3 regions of the Bradyrhizobium sp. ERR14 genome follow, and region 3 is predicted to be linked to each of the others. Evidence: predicted binding sites of a transcription regulator. Region 3 holds the regulator's gene; each other region holds the start of a gene.
The links. The regulator PhoB, encoded in region 3, activates phosphate uptake and scavenging genes when phosphate is short. The targets are predictions, from matches to a motif close to TGTCATNNANCTGTCAT.

Region 1: the regulator PhoB is predicted to act here: its motif matches at 2,411-2,427, upstream of phnC (phosphonate ABC transporter ATP-binding protein).
Region 2: the regulator PhoB is predicted to act here: its motif matches at 2,561-2,577, upstream of GGD62_RS08195 (UDP-2,3-diacylglucosamine diphosphatase).

What each region holds. Positions count from the first base shown of each region.
Region 1 is NZ_JACIHD010000009.1:198,456-202,915, forward strand. It holds gene GGD62_RS24870 (DUF1045 domain-containing protein) at 1-484, opposite strand, end outside; gene GGD62_RS24875 (alpha-D-ribose 1-methylphosphonate 5-triphosphate diphosphatase) at 503-1,696, opposite strand; gene GGD62_RS24880 (chloramphenicol acetyltransferase) at 1,693-2,364, opposite strand; gene phnC (phosphonate ABC transporter ATP-binding protein) at 2,538-3,347, shown strand; gene phnD (phosphonate ABC transporter substrate-binding protein) at 3,411-4,346, shown strand; gene phnE (phosphonate ABC transporter, permease protein PhnE) at 4,418-4,460, shown strand, end outside.
Region 2 is NZ_JACIHD010000002.1:414,513-418,972, reverse strand. It holds gene GGD62_RS08205 (PAS domain S-box protein) at 1-1,203, opposite strand, end outside; gene thiD (bifunctional hydroxymethylpyrimidine kinase/phosphomethylpyrimidine kinase) at 1,557-2,357, shown strand; gene GGD62_RS08195 (UDP-2,3-diacylglucosamine diphosphatase) at 2,601-3,413, shown strand; gene GGD62_RS08190 (glycosyltransferase family 1 protein) at 3,427-4,460, shown strand, end outside.
Region 3 is NZ_JACIHD010000009.1:37,628-42,087, reverse strand. It holds gene argF (ornithine carbamoyltransferase) at 1-190, opposite strand, end outside; gene GGD62_RS24115 (aspartate aminotransferase family protein) at 190-1,398, opposite strand; gene GGD62_RS24110 (GcrA family cell cycle regulator) at 1,855-2,367, shown strand; gene phoB (phosphate regulon transcriptional regulator PhoB) at 2,600-3,307, opposite strand; gene phoU (phosphate signaling complex protein PhoU) at 3,331-4,047, opposite strand; gene pstB (phosphate ABC transporter ATP-binding protein PstB) at 4,059-4,460, opposite strand, start outside.

The DNA.
Region 1 (4,460 bases), 160 kb from region 3:
AGCGGTCGAGATAGTCGCGCTGCCGTTCGCTCAGCTTCTCGGGTTTGCGTCGCGCGCGGTCGTCCGCCGACAGCGCGGCGCGGAAGGAATCGAAATCGCGGGCGCAATCGGCGGCGAGTTGCTGGAGCGCCTCGACCGGCTCGGCTGGAATGACGGCGATGAAGCCGCTGATGGAATCGACCACCGGCAGGATCACGGGAAGCGGCCGAGGCTTGCCGGCGAATGCGGCGCAGGCGGCCATCAGCTCCGCTTCGGTCCTGCCTGATACGAGCGCCATCGGCGCCTTCAGCGTGGCGTGAAAGCCGTATTTGCGGGGATCGGCGCTGACGTCACGCCAGTCCGGCGCGACGCGCAATGCGTCGGCGGGAAAGGCCAGTTCGTTGCCAGTGTAGGCATCGTAGCCGAGCAGTTCGGCGCCGAAGCGGGAGAGGGCGCTATCACTGCCGGCGGCAAAATAGATCGCGTAGCGGGGGAAACCTGTCATCGCCTCAGCATAACCAATTTAGGCCGCGACGACAGTCTCGCGCTGCGTCGCCATAGCAGTTAGCACCCGCGTCGCATCGGTGAGATGGACGAGCTTTCCGCCCGCGATCACCGCAATCAGCCGTGGCCGCAGCGGCACGGTGTCGTCGACCAGCAGAATATCGGCGCGGCGTCCTTCCGCGAGCACGCCGCGATCGGCAAGACCGGTGGCGCGCGCCGGGCCGGCGGAGACCAGATTCCAGGCGTCCGTCAGCGGCAGCACGCCGTCGGCGGCGAGGCGGAACGCTGCGAGCAGCTGCGCAGGATAATAATAGTCCGAGGCCAGCACGGAACAGAGCCCCTTGGCGATCATGTCGGAGGCCTTGGTCCAGCCGGTGTGGCTGCCGCCGCGCACGACGTTGGGCGCGCCGTAGACGATGGCGTCGCCGTGGCTTGCCGCCGCCCGCGCCGTCTCCTCGTTGATCGGAAACTCCGCGATGTCAGCGCCGAGATCGCGAAACTCCTGGCGCATTGCCGGCGTCGCATCATCGTGCGAGAGCATCCGCACCTCGGCCGCGCGGGCTGCGGCGGCCAGACGCGCAACCGAAGCCGGTACCTCGTCGGCGCGCGAGACCACACGTTCGACCAGCCGGTCGAATTCCTCAGCTGAAAGCCCCGTGCGCTCGACCATACGGTTGCGCTTGCGCGGCTTGGCCATGTCGGCGACGGTGCCATCCATGTGGTCGTTGAAAGCGAACAGATCGACGCGGCCCTCGGCGAGCCATTGGCTGATCTCGGCCTCGGCGTCGAGATTGTAGGTTTCGTGTCGCAGATGGAAGCGGGTGTCGGCGGCGAATTGCGGGCGCTGCCGCTCGATCGCCTCCATCAGGCCGCGCGCATTGCCGGCGCTGCGCAGGCCCGGCTCCCACGAGCAAGTCGTGGCGTGAAACACCGTGGTGATGCCGTTGCTGATCGCCTGGCGGTCGCTGTCGGCGAGCGCGACATCGATCGGGAAGTCGACGCCGGCGCGCGGCATCATCTGCCGCTCGAAGGCATCGCCATGCAGGTCGACGATGCCGGGGAGCACCAGCAGGTTGCGCGCATCGATCACCAGCCGCGCCCGGCCCCGTGAAGCATCGATCTGGGCGATGTCCTGTCCGGACACCGCCAATGACGATTCGACGACCTCAGTGCCGATTAGGGCCCGGCCGCCTTCAAGGAAAATGTCTGTCACGCGACCGCGTTTCGTTTGCTGGTAAGGGATCTGGTCTGGGGAGTCGCTCGTGCTTCGTATGTCGCGAGAAAATCTTCAATCCCGAGCTTGCGGAAATCGGGCAGCGCTTCGCGCAATTTGTCGTGATCCCAGTCCCACCAGGCGAGCTTCGCGAGCCGTCCGGCGATCTCCTCGGAGAATCGCCGCCGCACGATGCGGGCGGGATTGCCGGCGACGATGGTGTAGGCCGGCACGTCCTTGGTGACGATGGCGCCGGCCGCGATCACCGCGCCGGTGCCGATGTTGCGGCCCGGCAGCACGATCGCGCCGTGGCCGATCCAGACGTCGTGGCCGATATGGACGTGGTGCTGCCGCCGCCAGTCGAAGAACTCGGCATCGTCGCTCTCGCCGTCGAAGTAGGCGCTGGAGCGATAGGTGAAATGCGCCTGCGTCGCGCGGTGCATCGGGTGATTGCCGGGATTGATGCGCGTCATCGCCGCGATCGAGCAGAATTTTCCGATGGTGGTGTAGGTGATCTGGGAATCGTTCACGACATAAGAGTAATCGCCCATCGCGACGTCGTGCAGGATCGTGCGCGCGCCGACCTCGGTATAGGCGCCGAGCCTGGTCTCGTGCAGCTTGGCCGAGGGGTCGACGGTCGGCTGGACCGAGAGAATCTTGGCGGCCATGTTGCATCCGAAGCGCGAGGGCGGGCGTTCCTCTTCGAGCGGCTTGATGACGATGTCATGACACGGCGATGACAGGGGATGAGCTGTGTAGGATCGCCGCACCGCAACGCCCGTGTCACACAAGTGTCAAGCGCGGGCGTTAGCGGTTGGCTCCAGCTAATCTGGAGTCCCGCATGCTGGTGGTGGAAGGTCTGACGTGTCGCTTCGGCGCGAAAGCCGCGGTGGACGACGCTTCGTTTCAAATCTCCCCCGGCGGCTTCGTCGGTGTGATCGGACGGTCCGGCGCCGGCAAGTCGACGCTGCTGCGAACCATCAATCGTCTCGCGACGCCGACGCAGGGCCGCATCCTGTTTGACGGCATCGACGTCACCGCGCTGCGCGGCAAGGAGCTGCGGCAGTGGCGGGCGCGGTCGGCCATGATCTTCCAGCAGTTCAACCTGGTCGGCCGGCTCGATGTCCTCACCAACGTCCTGATGGGACGCCTTGCGACGATGCCGGCCTGGCGCTCGCTGTCGCAAGTGTGGCCCGAGCAGGACAAGGCGCTGGCGATGTCGGCGCTCGAGCAGTTCGACATCGCATCGCTCGCCGCCCAGCGTGCCGACCAGCTCTCCGGCGGCCAGCAGCAGCGCGTCGCGATCGCGCGTGCGCTGGTGCAGCAGCCCGACATCATCCTCGCCGACGAGCCGATCGCTTCGCTCGATCCGCGCAACACCAAGATCGTGATGGATGCGCTGCTGCGCATCAACAAGCATTTCGGCATCACCGTGCTCTGCAATCTGCATTCGCTGGATCTCGCCCGCAGCTATTGCGACCGCCTGATCGGCATGGCGGCGGGCCGGGTGGTGTTCGACGGCGCGCCGTCCGCGCTGACCGAGCACGTTGCGCGTGAGCTCTACGATCTCGAAGCCGCCGACGTCATGGGCACCGTGCCCGTCCCGGCGCCCGAGGGCGTCCCGGCGCTCGGAACCGCCGCGGCCGCCTGAGCCGCGCCACCTGTTTTGTTGCCAGTTTTGCGTCCACCGACCCCAACGGATGAAGAGGGTATCATGATCACTCGCAGATTAATTCTTGCCGGCGCCGCCGCGCTCGCGTTCACCGCCTCCGCCTCCGCCGACGATTGGAAGGCGAAATATCCCGAATTGACCTTTGCGGTCGTCCCGGCCGAGAACGCCTCCGGCGTCACCGAGCGCTGGGCGCCGTTCGTGAACTATCTCTCCAAGGAACTGGGCGTGAAGGTCACGCTGCGCATCGCCAACGACTACGCCGCCGTCATCGAGGGCCAGCGCGCCGGCAACATCCACATCGCTAGCTACGGCTCGGCCTCGTTCGCCCGCGCCCGCCTGACCGGCGTCAAGTCCGACGCCTTCGCCAACGACATCAATGCCGACGGCTCGACCGGCTATTACTCGGTGTTCTTCGTCAAGGCGAGCAGCGCCTACAAGAAGGTCGACGATCTCAAGGGCAAGAATCTCGGCCTCGTCGATCCGAACTCGACCTCCGGCAACAACGTGCCGCGCTTCGAGCTGGACAAGATGGGCATCCCCGATGCCGACGGCTATTTCGGCAAGGTCGTGTTCACCGGCAGCCACGAGAACGCAATGCTGGCGCTGTCGCAGGGCACGGTCGACGTTGCCGCCAACCAGTGGACCAGCGACGACGATTCCACGCTGGCGCAGATGCTGACCAAGGGCATGCTGAAGAATGCCGACGGTTCGGCGATGAAGAAGGACGACTTCCGCATCATCCACAAGTCGGCGCCGATCATCAACGGCCCCTATGCCTACAATTCCGACCTGCCGGAAGACGCCAAGGCTGCCATTGCGAAAGCGTTCTTCGACGCGCCGGCCAAGGACAAGGCCGCGTTCGACCGCCTCTCCGACGGTCAGAAGAAGGGCTTTCATCCCGCCACCACCAAGGACTGGGATGGCACGATCGAGCTGATCAAGTTCGTCGATGCGCTGCGTAAGAAGAAGGCGTCCTGATCTCAGGGCGATGCAACTGGAGCCGGGTCCTTGGACCCGGCTCTTTCTTTGACGGAACTTAGCTCAGGCCGATGACAACAGCGGTTTCGATCCTCCCCGAGCAGCAGCTTGCCG
Region 2 (4,460 bases), on a different contig from region 3:
CGGCATGGCATCCTGCGCATTGAGCGCAAGGTTGAGCACGGCGGATTCGAGCTGGGCCCGATCCGCGAAGGCCACGATCGTGCCGGGCCTGGAAGCCGTCCTGATCTCGATGTCCTCGCGCAAGGTGCGCTTGAGCAGCTTGAACATGGACTCGAGCAGGCCCCGGCAATCGATCGTCTGGGGCTGCAGCAACTGGCGGCGACTGAATGCGAGCAGGCGCTGCGTCAGCTCGGCACCCCGTTCGCCCGACTGGCAGATGTCCTCGGAAAAGCGGCGCAGGTCGGGCCTCGCCTTGAGCTGCTCGCTCAGATGCTCGGCGTTGCCGATGATGACGGTGAGCAGGTTGTTGAAGTCATGGGCGATGCCGCCGGAGAGCTGACCGACCGTCTCCATCTTCTGCGCCTGCTGGAGTTGCTGCTCGGTCAGCTTGCGCGCGGTCAGGTCGTGGACGATGCCGACGAAGATCAATTCGCCGTCCTGCCGGGTCCGGCCGACCGACACGTCCATCGGAAAGGTCGAACCGTCCTTGCGCAGGCCGATGGCCTCGCCGGCGGTCGCGAAATGCCTTGCGTGGCTGTCGGGCGCGGCGCCCGCCTCGGGCATCAGCATCCTGACGTTCCGGCCCATGACCTCGTCGGCAGAGTAGCCGAACAAGCGCTCGCAGGCCGGATTGAACAGCAGAATATGGTCCTGCGCGTCGAGCAGGATGACCCCGTCGACCGCGGTCTCGACGATCGCGGTGAGGCGCGCCACGCTCTCGCGCATCGCGCGCTGGGCGTCGCTGACCTGCTTGAGCAGCAGCGTCGCGTCCCGGCTCTTGATCTCCTCCTCCTCGAGCGCGGCCTGGACCTGCCGCAGCTCGAACGGCGAGGGGATCGTCAGGATCTTCGGCAGCAGCGGCCAGAGCGCGCCCGCCGTGACCACGGATGCCACCGCGGTCGCCGCCTTGACCATGCCCTCGATGCCATAGACCGGGACCCAGAGCGTGTAGATCGACAGCACATGGGTGAGGCCGCACGCCATGATGAAGATCGCGAAGGCCCAATAGACCCAGCCGAACTTGAGGTCGCGCCGCTTGGTGACCAGGATCGCAAGGGCAAACGGAATCGAAAAATAGGCGGCGGCGATGCAGGCGTCGGACACGACGTGAAGCCAGATCAGCTCAGGCTCCCACAACAGGCAGATGCCGTGCGGCGACAGCATGGACGAGTCGAGGAGACGTTCAAAAAAGGCCCACATCATTCCCACCCCAAGATTCCGTTCCAGGCGGCTTGCGGGCCGTGAGCCCGCAACATGGGTGTCGCTGGACAGTTCCACTCTCACCTCGCGCTCTTCGGCGAAGCAGGTGAGGTTCGAGACTATACCAAGGGTCCGGCGCGGTTGCATTTTCAAGTCCGCACGATTGCGGGGCGAGCCGGCCCGCTGTTTGCCTGATTCGCAGGGAATGCACGGCGTCGCGAATCACTATCGGACACGGCTCGGCGCGCTTGCCGGTGTTCCACGGCCGCGCTAGGACAGGCCATGGCGGTGTCCGTATCCAGCAAAGGTGTCCGGCGATGACGACCCCGGTCGCACTCACCATCGCCGGCTCCGATTCGAGCGGCGGCGCCGGCATCCAGGCCGACCTGAAGACGTTTGCCGCGCTCGGCGTCTACGGCGCGTCCGTCATTACGGCCTTGACCGCGCAGAACACGCGCGGCGTCACCGGCATTCATGCGGTGCCGGCCGAGTTCGTCACCGCGCAGATCGATGCGGTGTTTTCCGATCTCGACATTGGCGCGGTGAAGATCGGCATGGTGGCCCAGGTCGCCAGTATCGATGCGATCGCGGCCGCGCTGTCGCGCTGGGCGCCGGGGCACGTCGTGCTCGATCCCGTGATGGTGGCGACCTCCGGCGACCGCCTGCTGGCATCCGAGGCCGTCGACGCGCTCCGCACAAAACTGATACCGCTGGCGTCGGTGATCACGCCCAATCTGCCGGAGGCCGCGGCTCTGCTCGACGAGCCGGTCGCGGCAAGCGAGGCCGAGATCGAAGCCCAGGGGCATCGCCTGCTGGCGCTCGGCTGCGGTGCGGTCCTGATCAAGGGCGGACACGGCGAGGGCGCCGAGAGCACCGACTATCTCGTCACGTCCGAAAGCACGATCGCGCTTGCGGCGCCGCGCGTTGCCACACGCAACACCCATGGCACCGGCTGCTCGCTGTCCTCGGCGGTCGCGGCGGGGCTCGCCAAGGGCGAAGGTCTGGAGCTTGCCGTGCGCAACGCCAAGACCTGGATCAGCGCGGCCATCGCAGCCGCTGACCGCTTCAGCGTCGGGCACGGCCACGGCCCGGTCCATCATTTCCACAAGTTCTACTGAGGCGAGCGGCCAGCGGGAGCGCAGGCGTTCGTCTGTTCAGCGCTGCTCGTGTGGGTAGTTCACCCTCCCCTGGAGGGGGAGGGTAGGATTGCTGCGGCGCCCCCTGCGGCGCCATGTCGCCTGATTGTCGCATGCGACTGATATTCGCGGAGAGGGCGAGGCAAGGCGTGATTCGTATCTGAAGGTGCCTCAAAAGTTCAATCGGTCATCCCCCTGTCACGGGACATTGTTACAGGCTGGCGCATGGGAAGTTACGATGTGAGTGACGAGAGCCCGGAGCGGCGCTTTCGCACGTTGTTCATCTCCGACGTTCATCTCGGAGCCCGCGGTTCTCAAGCCGATCTTCTGCTCGACTTCCTGCGCTACCATGATGCCGACACGATCTATCTGGTCGGGGACATCGTCGATGGCTGGGCGCTGAAATCGAGCTGGAACTGGCCGCAATCCCACAACGACCTCGTGCAGAAGCTGCTGCGCAAGGCGCGCAAGGGCGCCAAGGTCGTCTACATCCCCGGCAATCACGACGAGTTCCTGCGCAACTATTACGGCACGCATTTCGGCGGCATCGACGTCGTCGAGAACACCGTCCACACCGGCGTGGACGGCAAGCGTTATCTCGTCATCCACGGCGACATCTTCGACCTCGTGGTGCAGAACGCGCGCTGGCTCGCCCATCTCGGCGACAAGGCCTACGACTTCGCGATCCAGATGAATCGCTTCGTCAACTTCTTCCGCCGCCTGTTTGGCGTGCCCTATTGGTCGCTGTCGCAATGGGCCAAGCAGAAGGTCAAGAACGCCGTCAACTATATCGGCGCGTTCGAGCAGGCGCTCGCCGCCGAGGCGCGGCGCCACGACGCCGACGGCGTGATCTGCGGCCACATCCACTACGCCGTGATCCGCGACGAGGGCGGCATCCGCTACATGAATTGCGGCGACTGGGTCGAGAGCTGCACGGCCCTGGTCGAGCACGACGACGGCCATTTCGAGATCATCACCTGGGCGGATCATTTGCAGAAGCCGGCACAAGTCCCGCAGGTTGCAGCCAGAGCTGCATAACAGAGGCCGCCTGATGCGCATCCTGGTCGCGACCGACGCCTGGCACCCGCAAGTCAACGGTGTGGTTCGGACGCTGACCAAGCTCGCCGACGCCGGCAAAAGCCTCGGCGTCGAATTCACATTCCTGACGCCGCAATCGTTCCGCACCTTTGCGATGCCGAGCTATCGCGACGTGCGTCTGGCGATGCCGCGTCCGGCGCGCATTGCTAAGCTGATCGCGGAGGCGCGCCCCGACAGCATCCACATCGCGACCGAAGGGCCGATCGGCCTGATGGTCCGCCGCTACTGCCGCCAGCGCAGACTGCCGTTCACGACCAGCTTCCACACCCGCTTTCCCGAATATGTCCGCGCCCGCGTGCCGGTGCCGGGCTCGCTGATCTGGCGGGCGCTGCGCCGCTTCCACAGCGCCAGCCGCGCCGTGATGGCTGCAACGCCTGCGCTCGCCCGCGAGCTGACCGAGCGCGGCTTCGACAATGTCGTGCTGTGGCCGCGCGGCGTCGACACCCAGCTGTTCCACCCCCGCGCCATCGATCTCTGCCTGCCGGCGCCGGTGTTCCTGTCGGTCGGCCGCGTCGCCGTGGAGAAGAATCTCGAGGGCTTCCTCGACCTCGATCTGCCCGGCACCAAGGTCATCGTCGGCGACGGCCCCGCGCGCGCCTCGCTCGAAGAGGCCTATCCCGATGCGATCTTCCTCGGCGAGAAGCACGGCGAGGAACTGGCGGATATCTATGCGGCCGCCGACGTCTTCGTGTTTCCGAGCAAGACCGACACGTTCGGCCTGGTGCTGCTCGAAGCGCTCGCAAGCGGCCTGCCGGTGGCCGCTTTCCCGGTGAAGGGCCCCCGCGACGTCATCGGTGATGCCCCGGTCGGCGCGCTCGATCACGACTTGCGCAGCGCTTGCTTCGCGGCATTGGATATCTCCCGGCAGGACTGCGTCGCGTTCGCGGCCAATTACACCTGGGAAGCCTCGGCGAGGGCCTTTGTGGCCAGCATTGAGGCGGTCGGCGCGGTGCTGCCTGGCCGGAACGGCGCGGAACAGCCGCGCTT
Region 3 (4,460 bases):
CGTCGAACGACACGCGTGTCCGGGTCGACGGGCGCTCGAAGATCATTGCCAGTGTCTTGCCTTCGAGCGGCCGCACCGGCTGCTGCGCCTTCTGCTTCGCCTTCATGGCGGAGGACGCCGCGAGCATGGTCTTGAGCTCCGACAGCGGCAGCTCGTTGATATCCAGGAAGTGCTTCGGGGACTTGCTCATCAGCTTGCCGCCCGCTTGGTCTGGCTGGACGAGATCGCGGCGCAGGCGCGCTCTAACCGCCCGACGCTGTCCTCGATCTCGGCTTCGGTCACGATCAGCGGTGGCAGGAAACGCACGACATTGTCGCCGGCCCCGACCGTGAGCAGTTTTTCATTGCGCAGCGCCGCGACGAGATCGCCGGAGGGCACCACGGCCTTGATGCCGATCAGGAGGCCCTCGCCGCGCACTTCGCTGACGACATCGCCATGACGGTCGATCACGGCGGCGAGCTTCTGCTTCAGCAGCAGCGACATCTTCTGCACGTGGTCGAAGAAGCCGGGCTTGAGCATGACGTCGAGCACCGCATTGGCCGCGGAGATCGCCAGCGGATTGCCGCCGAAGGTCGAGCCATGCGAGCCGGGCCCCATGCCGGCTGCCGCATCCGCGGTCGCCAGCACAGCGCCGATCGGGAAGCCGCCGCCGAGCGCCTTTGCCAGCGACATCACGTCAGGCGTGACGCCGGTGCGCCGATAGGCGAACAGATCGCCGCTGCGGCCCATGCCGGTCTGCACCTCGTCGAAGGCGAGCAGCAGGCCCTTCTCGTCGCAGAGCTGGCGCAACGCCTTGAGGAAGGTCGGCGTTGCCGAGCGCACGCCGCCCTCGCCCTGGATCGGCTCGATCAGGATGCCGGCGGTGTGCGGGCCGATCGCCTTCTTGACGGCCTCGATATCGCCATGCGGCACCTGGTCGAAGCCTTCCATGGGCGGACCGAAGCCTTCGAGATATTTTGCAGAGCCGGTCGCGGCCAGCGTTGCCAGCGTGCGGCCGTGGAAGGCGCCTTCGAAGGTGATGATGCGATAACGTTCCGGATGCCCCTTGGAGAAGTGATGATGGCGGACCAGCTTGATCACACCTTCCAGCGCTTCGGCGCCCGAATTGCAGAAGAACACGAAGTCGGCAAAGCTTTCGTTGCAAAGCCGGCTCGCGAGCTTCTCGCCGTCCGGGCTCTGGAACAGGTTCGACATGTGCGAGAGCTTGGTCGCCTGCTCCTGCAGCGCCTTGATCAGATGCGGGTGGCAATGGCCGAGCGCATTCACTGCCACGCCCGAGGTGAAATCGAGATAGCGATCGCCATTGGTCGCGATCAGCCAGCAGCCTTCGCCGCGCTCGAAGCCGAGGTCGGCTCTGGCGAAAACGGGGAGCAAATGCGGCGCTGCGCTGTTAGTCATGATGTCACTTGAATGTTGCGGACGGTGTGACGCGTGCATTGCGCAACGCACCATCGACCGGCCCGGAAAACGAAACGTGCCGCCTTTTAAGGGCGGCACGCGGGACTATCTTATGCTTGGCAAGACGGGTGTCAATGCCGCCCGGAAAGCCTCAGGAAACGCTGAATCCGTAGTCTTGCGGTGCCGATTTTGCGGGTTTTCACCACGGAACATGTGGAAGCGAGTCGGCGGACTCTTGCGCGGGAGTCACGCCATATTGTAGCGTTTGGATTGTCAGATACGACATCTCGTGCAGCGGTTCTGATCCCAAGAGTCCTCTTGTACCGGCGTAAACGTTCGGGCGTCAGTCACGCGCCCGGCGAGCCTTAAGGGATTCTGACGGCACGGGTTTTTGAAGGCTTAGGCAATCGCTGCGAGGCCCCAGGATGGCTGGCGCGTAGCGAGGGAAAGGGTGCAATGACGGTTTTGACCTGGTCCGACGATCGCGTCGAGCAGCTGAAAAAGCTCTGGGAGGCCGGACTTTCGGCCAGCCAGATCGCAGCTGAGCTCGGCAATGTGACCCGCAATGCCGTGATCGGCAAAGTGCACAGGCTGGGTCTGTCCGGCCGCGCCAAGAGCCCTTCATCGGCAGCGCCCCGGCCGCGCAAGGCGCGTCCCGCGCAGCACATGATGCGGGTGACCCGCCCCATCGCGCGCGGCAACACCGCGCTGGCGCAGGCCTTCGAGGTCGAGGTGGAGGCTGAACCCGTCACCTACGACAACGTGGTGCCGATGGGCCAGCGGCTGTCGCTGCTTGAGCTGAACGAGGCGACCTGCCACTGGCCGGTCGGCGATCCCTCGAGCCCGGATTTCTTCTTCTGCGGCGGCAAGGCACTGTCCGGCCTGCCCTACTGCGCCCAGCACTCGCGCGTGGCGTATCAGCCGGCGGCGGATCGCCGGCGCGCGCCGGCGAAGCCGGGTCCGCGCTGAGTTCGCGGAATTCTCTGATCGCCAAGACGGCAGCCGTCACACGATGACGGCTCAACCAACTCGGTGTCATCCCCGCGAACGCGGGGATCCATAACCACAAGGCGCAGTTGTCGCGCGAGATGGTCACTCCGGGTATTCGCCAAACCACTGCCTGTGGTTATGGGTCCCTGCTTTCGCAGGGACGACGCCGGAGAATGCGGCGGCAGCCCGCCAAAGCCAACGCCAGCAAACCTTACGTCTGCTCCGCCTTCGCGAAGCGGTCGTCGAGCGCGTAGCCGGCGCCGCGGACGGTGCGGATCGGGTCCTGCTCGCGGCCGAGATTGAGCAGCTTGCGCAAGCGGCCGATATGGACGTCGACAGTGCGCTCGTCGATGTAGATGTCGCGACCCCAGACGCTGTCGAGCAGCTGCTCGCGCGAGAACACGCGGCCGGGATGCTCCAGGAAGAACTCCAGCAGGCGATATTCGGTCGGGCCGAGATCGATCGGCCGGCCCGAGCGCGCCACGCGGCGCTTGTCGCGGTCGAGCTCGATGTCGCCATAGGCCAGCACCGTCGCGAGCCGCTCAGGACTGGCGCGCCGCAGCAGGCCCTTCACGCGCGCCAAAAGCTCCGGCACCGAGAACGGCTTGACGATGTAGTCGTCGGCGCCGGTCGCAAGTCCCCGCACCCGCTCGCTCTCCTCGCCGCGCGCGGTGAGCATGATGATCGGGAGCTGCTTGGTGTCGGGCCGGGTGCGCAGGCGGCGGCACAGCTCGATGCCCGACAGGCCCGGCAGCATCCAGTCGAGCACGATCAGGTCCGGGATGTGCTCCTTGAGGCGGGTGTCGGCGTCGTCGCCGCGCATGACCGTCTCGACGTCATAGCCGTCGCCTTCGAGGTTGTAGCGAAGCAGCTCGGTTAGAGCTTCCTCGTCCTCAACCACCATAATGCGTGCGCCCATCGGGTCGTCGCTCCTTCAAGTCTTCAGGTATTCGGGACCGTCGTGGCGAAGGTGGTCATGTCGCCCTTCGGCCGCTTGTCGGTGATCGCCTGGCCTTCGATCATGTAGAACACGGTCTCGGCGATGTTGGTGGCGTGGTCGCCGATCCGCTCGATGTTCTTGGCGCAGAACATCAGATGGATGCAGAACGAGATGTTGCGCGGATCCTCCATCATGTAGGTGAGGAGCTCGCGGAACAGCGAGGTGCAGATCGCGTCGACCTCCTCGTCGCCCTTCCACACCGCCATCGCCGCCGGCAGGTCATGCGCGGCATAGGCGTCCAGCACCGACTTGACCTGCTGCTGCACGAGGTCGGTCATGTGCTCCAGGCCGCGGAACAGCTTCAGCGGATGGAAGTCGGTCTCCAGCGCGGCGACGCGCTTGCCCATGTTCTTGGCGAGATCGCCGATGCGCTCGAGGTCGGTCGCAACGCGCATGGCGCCGACGATCTCGCGCAGATCCACCGCCATCGGCTGCCGGCGGGCGATGGTGAGCACCGCGCGTTCCTCGATGCGCTTCTGCAGCGCGTCGAGCTCGGCGTCGATGGTGACGACGCGCTGGCCGAGCGCGACGTCGCGGCGGATCAGCGCGTCGACGGAATCGACGATCATGCGCTCGGCGATGCCGCCCATCTCGGCGACCAGGCGGGTGAGCTCCTGGAGGTCGGTGTCGAAAGCCTTTGCGGTATGTTCAGTACCCATGTCGCGTCTCCTCAGCCGAACCGGCCGGTGATGTAATCCTGCGTGCGCCGGTCGCTCGGCGACGTGAAGATCTTGCTGGTGTCGTCGAACTCGATCAGCTCGCCGAGATACATGAAGGCGGTCTTGTCGGAGACGCGCGCCGCCTGCTGCATGTTGTGGGTGACGATCGCGATCGTGTAGTTCTCGGACAGTTCCTGGATCAGCTCCTCGACCTTGGCGGTCGAGATCGGATCGAGCGCCGAGCAGGGCTCGTCGAACAAAATCACTTCAGGACGCACCGCGACGGTGCGGGCGATGCACAGGCGCTGCTGCTGGCCGCCGGAGAGCGACAGGCCGGAGGCGTTGAGCTTGTCCTTGACCTCGTTCCACAGCGCGCCGCCGCGCAGTGCCTTCTCGACGCGGTCGTCCATCTC